DNA from 2 places in the Streptomyces sp. NPDC043870 genome. Region 1 is predicted to be linked to the other one. Evidence: riboswitches for the same ligand, from Rfam matches in the RefSeq annotation. Region 1 holds a riboswitch; the other holds the start of a gene.
The links. Region 1 has a riboswitch for cobalamin ahead of metE (5-methyltetrahydropteroyltriglutamate--homocysteine S-methyltransferase). Riboswitches for the same ligand answer to the same signal wherever they lie in the genome.
Positions count from the first base shown of each region.

Region 1 (4,351 bases):
GGCGGGCACCGGCTGTCTCCCGCGCAGCGGCGGATCGCGCAGTACATCATCGACCACCTCACCGAGGCCGCCTTCTTGTCGATCACGGATCTCGCGGACCGGGTGGGGGTGAGCCAGCCGTCGGTGACGCGCTTCGCGTCCTCGGTGGGGTTCAGCGGGTTCCCGGCGCTGCGGGAGGCGCTGCAGCCCATCGCGCTGAGCGCGGTCGCCGGGTCGGTGGACACGGGGGAGGACCGCCGCAACGAACTGCAGGCGGCCGTCGACGCCGAGATCGGCAATCTGGAGGGCCTGCGCCGTGTGTTCGCCGACACGGGCAAGGTGCTCGACGTCGGCCGGGAGCTCGCCCGGTCGGTCCCGCTGACGATTCTCGGCCTGCGGATCTCCTCGTCGCTCGCGGAGTATTTCGCGTACGGGGCGAGGCGGATCCATCCGGACGTGCGCCTGGTCTCGCGCGGGGGGAGCGTGGCCTACGACGCGCTGCTGCAGTCCCGGGAGGCGGGCGGCACGTGGGTGCTGGCGTTCGCGATGCCGCGGCACGCCAAGGAGACGCTGGCGGCGATGCGGGCCGCGCACAGTGCGGGCCTGCGCACCGCACTGATCACGGACCTGACGATGGGGCCACTGGTCGACGAGGCGGATGTGGCGTTCACGGCCGCCACCGGATCACGTCTGGTCTTCGACTCGTACGCGGCGCCGGGGGTGCTGTCGGCGGCCATCCTCCAGGCCATGGCCGATGCCGATCCCGAGCGTACGCAGATGCGTCTCGAGCAGTACGAGCAGGCCGCTGAGCAGCACGATTTCTTCCTGGAGTACTGACGCCTGCGGGGCCGGGCGGCGGTCTTGCCGAGGGGACTTTCACACCCAGAGGTGCATGAATTTTTTCATGCCCTTGCTTACTTGGCAGTAAATATATTTACTTCAGGTGGCACTGCGGACGACACTCCTCCTCGTCGGCCCCACGGTGTTCTGTTAGGGCAGCCTCTCCCCTTGGCTGCCCCCCGGCGGCCCCGGTCAACCCCTGGGCCGGGGCCGCCGGCAAGACGGCCGGTCTGCTGCATGCAGGCCACCCGCACCGCGCACAGCCTTCCGGAATGTGAACAGTGGTGTCCACGAACCCACGCACCCCCTACGCTGGCCGTGCAGCTGGTACGCCCTGTCAGCCGGACAGGAGCGTCGTAAGAGGGAACCCGGTGGGAATCCGGGACTGCCCCGCAGCGGTGAGCGGGAACGACCGCCGTCATACGCACTGGGCCCGGCCGGGTCTGGGAAGCGACGGCCAGTAGGAGTCCGCCGGAAAACCGGCAGACGTGCCCGCGAGTCCGAAGACCTGCCCGTTGCCCGCCCGCGACGTACGCGTGCGGAAATCCCGGTGACCTCGAGGGCGGGTCGGCGCACACACCTGGCGGACACGGGCAACACCCGGCCGCCCGGTCGCCGTTCCTTCGCGTCCTCGACCCGTCCCGGGGTCGTATCGGAGACACGCTCGCGAAGGAGAGTTCCGTGACCAGCAAGTCCGCAGCCGCGGCAGCACGGGCCACCGTGTACGGCTACCCCCGGCAGGGCCAGAACCGGGAACTGAAGAAGGCGATCGAGGGCTACTGGAAGGGCCGCGTCACCGCGGACGCCCTCCGGGACACCGCCGCCGGCCTGCGCCGCACCCACTGGCGGCAGCTCGCAGAGGCCGGTGTCCACGAGGTGCCGACCGGTGACTTCTCGTACTACGACCACGTCCTGGACACCAGCGTGATGGTCGGCGCGATCCCCGCCCGCCACCGTGCCGCCGTCGAGACGGACGCCTTGGACGGCTATTTCGCGATGGCACGCGGCACCCAGGACGTGGCGCCGCTGGAGATGACCAAGTGGTTCGACACCAACTACCACTACCTGGTCCCCGAGCTCGGACCCGGCACCGTCTTCTCCGCCGATCCGTCCAGGCAGGTCGCCGAGCTCAAGGAGGCGCTCGCCCTCGGCCACCGCGCGCGCCCCGTGCTCGTCGGCCCGGTCACGTACCTGCTGCTGGCCAAGCCCGCTCCCGGCGTCGACGACGGCTTCGAGCCGCTGACACTGCTGGACCGGCTGCTGCCGGTGTACGCCGAGGTACTCGCCGATCTGCGGGCCGCCGGGGCCGAGTGGGTGCAGCTGGACGAGCCCGCCCTCGTACAGGACCGCACCCCCGCCGAGCTGAACGCCGCCGCCCGCGCCTACCGCGACCTCGGCGGCCTCAGCGACCGGCCCAGGCTGCTGGTCGCCTCCTACTTCGACCGGCTCGGCGAAGCACTGCCGGTCCTGGCCAAGGCTCCCGTCGACGGTCTCGCCCTCGACTTCACCGGCCCGGCCGCCGCGAACCTCGGCGAACTCGCCGCGGCCGGCGGGCTGCCCGGCAAACGCCTGGTCGCCGGCGTCGTCGACGGCCGCAACGTATGGATCAACGACCTCTCGGCGTCGCTCGCCACCCTCGGCACCCTGCTCGGTCTCGCCGACCGGGTCGATGTGTCCGCCTCCTGCTCGCTTCTGCATGTTCCGCTGGACAGCACCGTCGAGCACGACATCGATCCACAGATCGCCCGCTGGCTCGCCTTCGCCCGCCAGAAGGCCGCCGAGATCGTCACCCTGGCCCGCGGCCTCGCGCAGGGCACGGACACGATCGCGGCGGAGCTGGCCGCGAACCGGGCCGATCTGGCCTCCCGTGCGGGCTCGGCGATCACCCGTGACCCGGCGGTGCGCGCCCGGGCGGCAGCTGTCACCGACGCGGACGGCCGCCGCGCGCAGCCGTACCCGGAGCGGGCCGCCGCCCAGCGCGCCCACCTCGCGCTGCCGCTGCTGCCGACGACCACCATCGGTTCGTTCCCGCAGACCGGCGAACTGCGCACCGCCCGTGCCGATCTGCGCGCCGGGCGTATCGGCACCGCCGGCTACGAGGAGCGCATCGAGGCCGAGATCCGCGAGGTCGTCTCCTTCCAGGAGAAGGCCGGAATCGACGTCCTGGTGCACGGTGAGCCCGAACGCAACGACATGGTGCAGTACTTCGCCGAACGGCTCACCGGATATCTCGCCACCCGGCACGGCTGGGTCCAGTCGTACGGCACCCGCTGCGTCCGCCCGCCGATCCTCGCCGGCGACATCTCCCGCCCCGAACCGATGACCCTGCGCTGGACCCGCTTCGCGCAGTCACTCACCGACCGACCGGTCAAGGGCATGCTCACCGGCCCGGTCACCATGCTCGCCTGGTCCTTCGTCCGCGACGACCAGCCGCTCGGGGACACCGCACGCCAGGTCGCCCTCGCCCTGCGGGACGAGGTCGACGACCTCGAAGCGGCGGGAACATCCGTCATCCAGGTCGACGAACCCGCCCTGCGCGAGACGCTGCCGCTGCGCGCCGCGGACCGGACCCGCTATCTCACCTGGGCGACCGAGGCGTTTCGCCTCACCACCAGCGGGGTGCGCCCGGACACCCAGATCCACACCCATATGTGCTACGCCGAGTTCGGCGACATCCTCCAGGCCATCGACGACCTCGACGCCGATGTCATCAGCCTGGAGGCCGCCCGCTCCCATATGCAGGTCGCCGGTGAACTCGCCACCGCCGGCTACCCGCGCGAGGTCGGCCCCGGTGTGTACGACATCCACTCGCCGCGCGTCCCGGGCGCCGCCGAGGCGGGGGCCCTGCTCCGCAAGGGACTCGAGGCCATCCCGGCGGAGCGGCTGTGGGTCAATCCCGACTGCGGCCTCAAGACCCGCGGCTGGCCGGAGACCCGGGCGTCACTCGACAACCTCGTCGCAGCGGCCCGTGAGATCCGGACGGACCTCTCCGCACAGGCATCCTGAGCCCACTCCGTGCCGGGGCCGGGCACCGATGTGCGTGCCCGGTCCCGGCACGGGACAGCAGATGCGGCTGGCTCCGGGGTGCCCGGGCCCACTAGCTTCGTCGGGACCATCCGGTACTCGCCGGCCAGGGCACCTTCCCGGGCGGCGCGAACCTGCGGGAAGGCGAACGATGAGCGAGAACCCTGCGGTGCGGATCGAACGCGAGGGCCCCGTCCTCACGGTGATCCTCAGCCGCCCCGAGGTCCGTAACGCCGTCGACGGCCCGACCGCCGCCCTGCTCGTCGAGGCCTTCCATGAGTTCGACGCCGACCCTGACGCGGCCGTCGCCGTGCTGTGGGGCGAGGGCGGTACCTTCTGCGCCGGCGCCGATCTCAAGGCCATCGGCACGCCACGCGGAAACACGGTCCTCGCCGACGGTGACGGGCCGATGGGCCCCACCCGGATGCGGCTCGGCAAGCCCGTCATAGCCGCGGTCTCCGGCCACGCGGTGGCCGGCGGCCTGGAACTGGCGATCTGGTGCGATCTG
Region 1 covers NZ_JBWKDT010000009.1:73,629-77,979, forward strand. Annotated here, with positions in the region: gene AC0699_RS14305 (MurR/RpiR family transcriptional regulator) at 1-816, shown strand, start outside; cobalamin riboswitch at 1,128-1,349, shown strand; gene metE (5-methyltetrahydropteroyltriglutamate--homocysteine S-methyltransferase) at 1,501-3,825, shown strand; gene AC0699_RS14315 (crotonase/enoyl-CoA hydratase family protein) at 3,995-4,351, shown strand, end outside.

Region 2 (4,351 bases), on a different contig from region 1:
CAGGAAGTCGTCGAAGCCGTCGTCGTCGGGCCGGTCGTCCAGCCCCAGGTCGTGGTCGAGCTTCGCGGCCTGGATCAGGGTCCAGATCTGGGCGCGGATGGCCGGGAGCTTCGCCGGGTCCATCGAGGAGATCTGCGCGTACTCGTCGAGCAGCTGCTCCAGGCGCGCGATGTCGCCGTACGAGTCGGCGCGGGCCATCGGCGGGACGAGATGGTCGATGAGGGTGGCGTGCACGCGGCGCTTGGCCTGGGTGCCCTCACCCGGGTCGTTGACCAGGAACGGGTAGACGAGCGGAAGGTCGCCGAGCGCCGCGTCGGGGGCACAGGCGGCGGACAGGCCCGCGTTCTTGCCGGGCAGCCACTCCAGGTTGCCGTGCTTGCCGAGGTGGATCATCGCGTCGGCGCCGAAACCGCCGTCGTCCGCGGAGGCCGCGATCCAGCGGTAGGCGGCGAGGTAGTGGTGCGAGGGCGGCAGATCGGGGTCGTGGTAGATCGCGATCGGGTTCTCGCCGAAGCCGCGCGGCGGCTGGATCACGACGAGGAGATTGCCGCGGCGCAGGGCGGCCAGCACGATGTCGCCCTCGGGATTGCGGGAGCGGTCCAGGAACATCTCGCCGGGCGCCGGGCCCCAGTGCTCCTCGACGTGCTCGCGCAGTTCCTGCGGCAGGGTCGCGTACCAGCGCTTGTAGTCGGCGGCCGGGATACGGACCGGATTGCGGGCGAGCTGCTCCTCGGTGAGCCAGTCCTGGTCGTGGCCGCCCGCCTCGATGAGCGCGTAGATCAGCTCGTCGCCGTCGCCGGACGCGAGGCCGGGGATCTCCTCCGTACCGAAGTCGTAGCCCTCCGCCTGGAGCCGGCGCAGGAGCGAGACCGCGGAGGCGGGGGTGTCGAGGCCGACGGCGTTGCCGATGCGGGAGTGCTTCGTCGGGTACGCGGACAGGACGAGAGCCAGCCGCTTCTCGGCGTTCGGAATGTGGCGCAGACGGGCGTGGCGTACGGCGATCCCGGCGACGCGGGCAGCGCGCTCGGGGTCGGGGACATAGGCCGGGAGGCCGTCCTCGTCGATCTCCTTGAAGGAGAACGGGACGGTGATGAGGCGGCCGTCGAACTCCGGGACCGCGACCTGGCTGGCGGCGTCCAACGGGGACAGGCCCTCGTCGTTCTCCTCCCAGCTGCTGCGCGACCCGGTCAGGCACAGCGCCTGCAGGACGGGCACGTCGAGCGCGGCGAGCGCGCCCGCGTCCCAGGACTCGTCGTCACCGCCGGCCTGTGCCTCGGCGGGCCTGGTGCCGCCGGCCGCGAGGACGGTCGTGACGATGGCGTCGGCGCCGCGGAGCTGTTCGAGGAGCTCCGGCTCGGGGGCGCGCAGCGACGCCACGTAGAGCGGGAGGGCCCGGCCGCCCGCGTCCTCGACGGCGTCGCAGAGGGCGCCGACGAAGGCGGTGTTCCCGCTCATGTGGTGGGCGCGGTAGTAGAGCACGGCGATGGTGGGGCCGCTGGTGCCGCTGGTGCTCTTCGCCTCGCGTTCCAGGGGGCCCCAGGTGGGCGCCGGGGCCGGGGGCTCGAAGCCATGACCGGTGAGCAGGACCGTGTCCGACAGGAAACGGGCGAGCTGCTCCAGATTGCCCGGACCGCCGTGCGCGAGGTAGGCGTGCGCCTCGGCGGCGATCCCGACCGGGACGGTGGAGGCCTCCATCAGCTGGGCGTCGGGGGCCTGTTCGCCGGTGAGGACGACCACGGGCCGGTCCTGGGCCAGCAGCTGGTCCAGACCCTCCTGCCAGGCGCGGATACCGCCGAGGAGCCGTACGACGACGAGGTCGGTGCCGTCGAGGAGGGCCGGCAGCTCGTCGAGCGGGAGCCGGGAGGGATTGGCGAAGCGGTACGCCACCGGGCCGTCGTTGCCCTCGGCCGCGCGGGCGCTGAGCAGGTCGGTGTCAGAGGTCGACAGCAGCAGGATCGTCGCGTGCGTCATCGCGTGCGCAGGCCTTCCTCGGGGTGTCCGCGCCCCGGGTGGTCGTAGGACGGCGGGAGTTCCTGACTTGCCGGGTCCCGGGGGCCCGGCTCACAGTGGCGGGACCGCGCCGGATTCTCACCGGGCTTCCTCCCTAGGGCCCTGGGACCCCGTGCCGTTCTGCATAGTAGAGGCTGGCCCTTGCCGGCAGGGCGGCCACCTGGAATGACGTGGGTATGCTCGCCGCCATGCCGCCCACACCGCCAACACCCCCGGACCGGGACGAACCCCGCATTCGGGACCGGGGAGACGCATGCCCGGGCGCGCTGCGGCTCCACGCGGCGGACGACGGGCAGCTGGCCCGACTCCGGTTGCCCGCAGGCTTCTTGACGGCTCGTCAGGCCGAAGCCCTGGCCGCTGCGGCGGAGCGGCTCGGCGACGGGGCGCTGAGCATCACCTCCCGGGGAAACGCGGAGCTGCGCGGCCTCGGCGAGGGGTGCGGGGCGCCGCTCGCGGGAGTGCTGCGGGAGGCCGGGCTGTTGCCCTCGGACACGCACGAGCGGGTGCGCAACGTGCTGGCCTCACCGCTCGCCGGACTCGACGGACTCGGTTACGGCGACGTCCAGTTGTGGGCGCGCGAACTGGACGTACTGCTGTGCGCGAGCGACTGGGCGGCCGGGCTGTCCGGGCGGTTCCTGTTCGCCCTGGACGACGGGCGCGGGGATGTGGCGGGCCTCGGTGCGGATGTGACCTTGCTCGCAGAGACCGGCGGCTCGGCGCTCGTACGCGTCGGGGACCAGGCGTTTCGCGTCCGCGCTGCCGATGCCCCGCGCGCGGCCCTCGCCGCCTCGGAAGCCTTCCTCGCGGCGGCGGCCGCGGCGGGCACGGGGGCGTGGCGGGTGCGGGAGCTGCCCGGTGGGCAGGACATTGCCGTGGGGGCGCATCTGGAACGGGCGGGCATTGCTGCGGAACCTTTGCCCGCTCCGCCCCTCCCCGGCGGTGTCGATCTGCGGCTCCGCCGCGTGGGGGGCACGCCCCCGGACCCCCGTACGGCCTTCGGCCGTGAGGCGGAACCCCGGCCCGGGGTCGTCGAAGGGCCCGGCGGCTGGGCCCTCTCCGTCGCCGCCCCGCTCGGACGGCTCACCGTCGCGCAGGTCCGCGCGCTGCTGCCCGCGCCCGCGGACGAGGTACGGCTCACGCCGTGGCGCGGAGTCGTCGTGCCCGGGTTCGCCGACCGCGCGGCGGCCGAGGAGCGGCTGGCGCAGCTCGGCGAGGCCGGGCTGATCACCGGCGCCGACTCCCCCTGGTACGGCGTCGGCGCCTGCACAGGCCGGCCCGGATGCGCCAAGTCGCTGGCCGACGTACGGACCGACGCGACACCCGGCCGGGGCGGCCTGCCCGTGTACTGGTCCGGCTGCGAGCGACGGTGCGGACATCCGCACGGGCAGTACGTGGACGTCCTGGCCACGGCGGACGGCACGTACCGGGTGACCGTGCCCGGCGCCGGCGTACCGGTCGACGGGCCGACCGGCGTACCGACAGACCGGGGACTGGCCGACGCCGTCGCGGCGGCACGGACCACGACCGTCCCGACGACCGCCACGAAGACCGCCACGAAGACCGTCACGAGATGAGCGAGAGCACAGTGTTCGACTACGAGAAGGACGGCGCGGAGATCTACCGCCAGTCCTTTGCCACGATCCGCGCCGAGGCCGATCTCGCCGCGCTGCCCGCCGACGTCAGCCAGGTCGTGGTGCGGATGATCCACGCCTGCGGCATGACCGACCTCGTCCGCGATCTCGCCTACTCGCCCGGCGTGGTGGCCCGCGCACGCGCGGCCCTGCGTGCCGGCGCACCCATCCTCTGCGACGCCCAGATGGTCGCCAGCGGTGTCACCCGCAAGCGGCTGCCCGCGGACAACGACGTGATATGCACGCTCTCCGACCCGTCCGTGCCCGCGCTCGCCGCCGAACTCGGTACGACGCGCAGCGCGGCCGCGCTGGAGCTGTGGCGCGACCGCCTCGACGGCGCGGTCGTCGCCGTCGGCAACGCGCCCACCGCACTCTTCCGGCTCCTGGAGATGATCGAGGAGGGCGCGCCCCGCCCGGCCGCCGTCATCGGCGTGCCGGTCGGTTTCATCGGCGCGGCCGAGTCCAAGGACGCGCTCGCCGTGCACGGTTCGGGCCTGGAGCACCTGGTGGTGCGCGGGCGGCGCGGCGGCAGCGCCATGGCCGCGGCAGCGATCAACGCGATAGCGAGTGAGGCGGAGTGAGCGACGTGACCGGGAAGCTCTACGGCGTCGGGCTGGGGCCCGGCGATCCGTCGTTGATGACCCTGCGCGCGGTGGAGGTCATCGCCGAGGCGGACGTCGTGGCGTACCACAGCGCACGGCACGGCCGTT
Region 2 covers NZ_JBWKDT010000007.1:268,388-272,738, reverse strand. Annotated here, with positions in the region: gene cobN (cobaltochelatase subunit CobN) at 1-1,971, opposite strand, end outside; cobalamin riboswitch at 2,009-2,142, opposite strand; gene AC0699_RS12670 (cobalamin biosynthesis protein CobG) at 2,187-3,584, shown strand; gene AC0699_RS12665 (precorrin-8X methylmutase) at 3,581-4,222, shown strand; gene AC0699_RS12660 (precorrin-2 C(20)-methyltransferase) at 4,228-4,351, shown strand, end outside.
Region 2: it holds a riboswitch for cobalamin, as region 1 does, so the genes downstream of both, cobN (cobaltochelatase subunit CobN) here and metE (5-methyltetrahydropteroyltriglutamate--homocysteine S-methyltransferase) in region 1, are expected to answer to the same signal.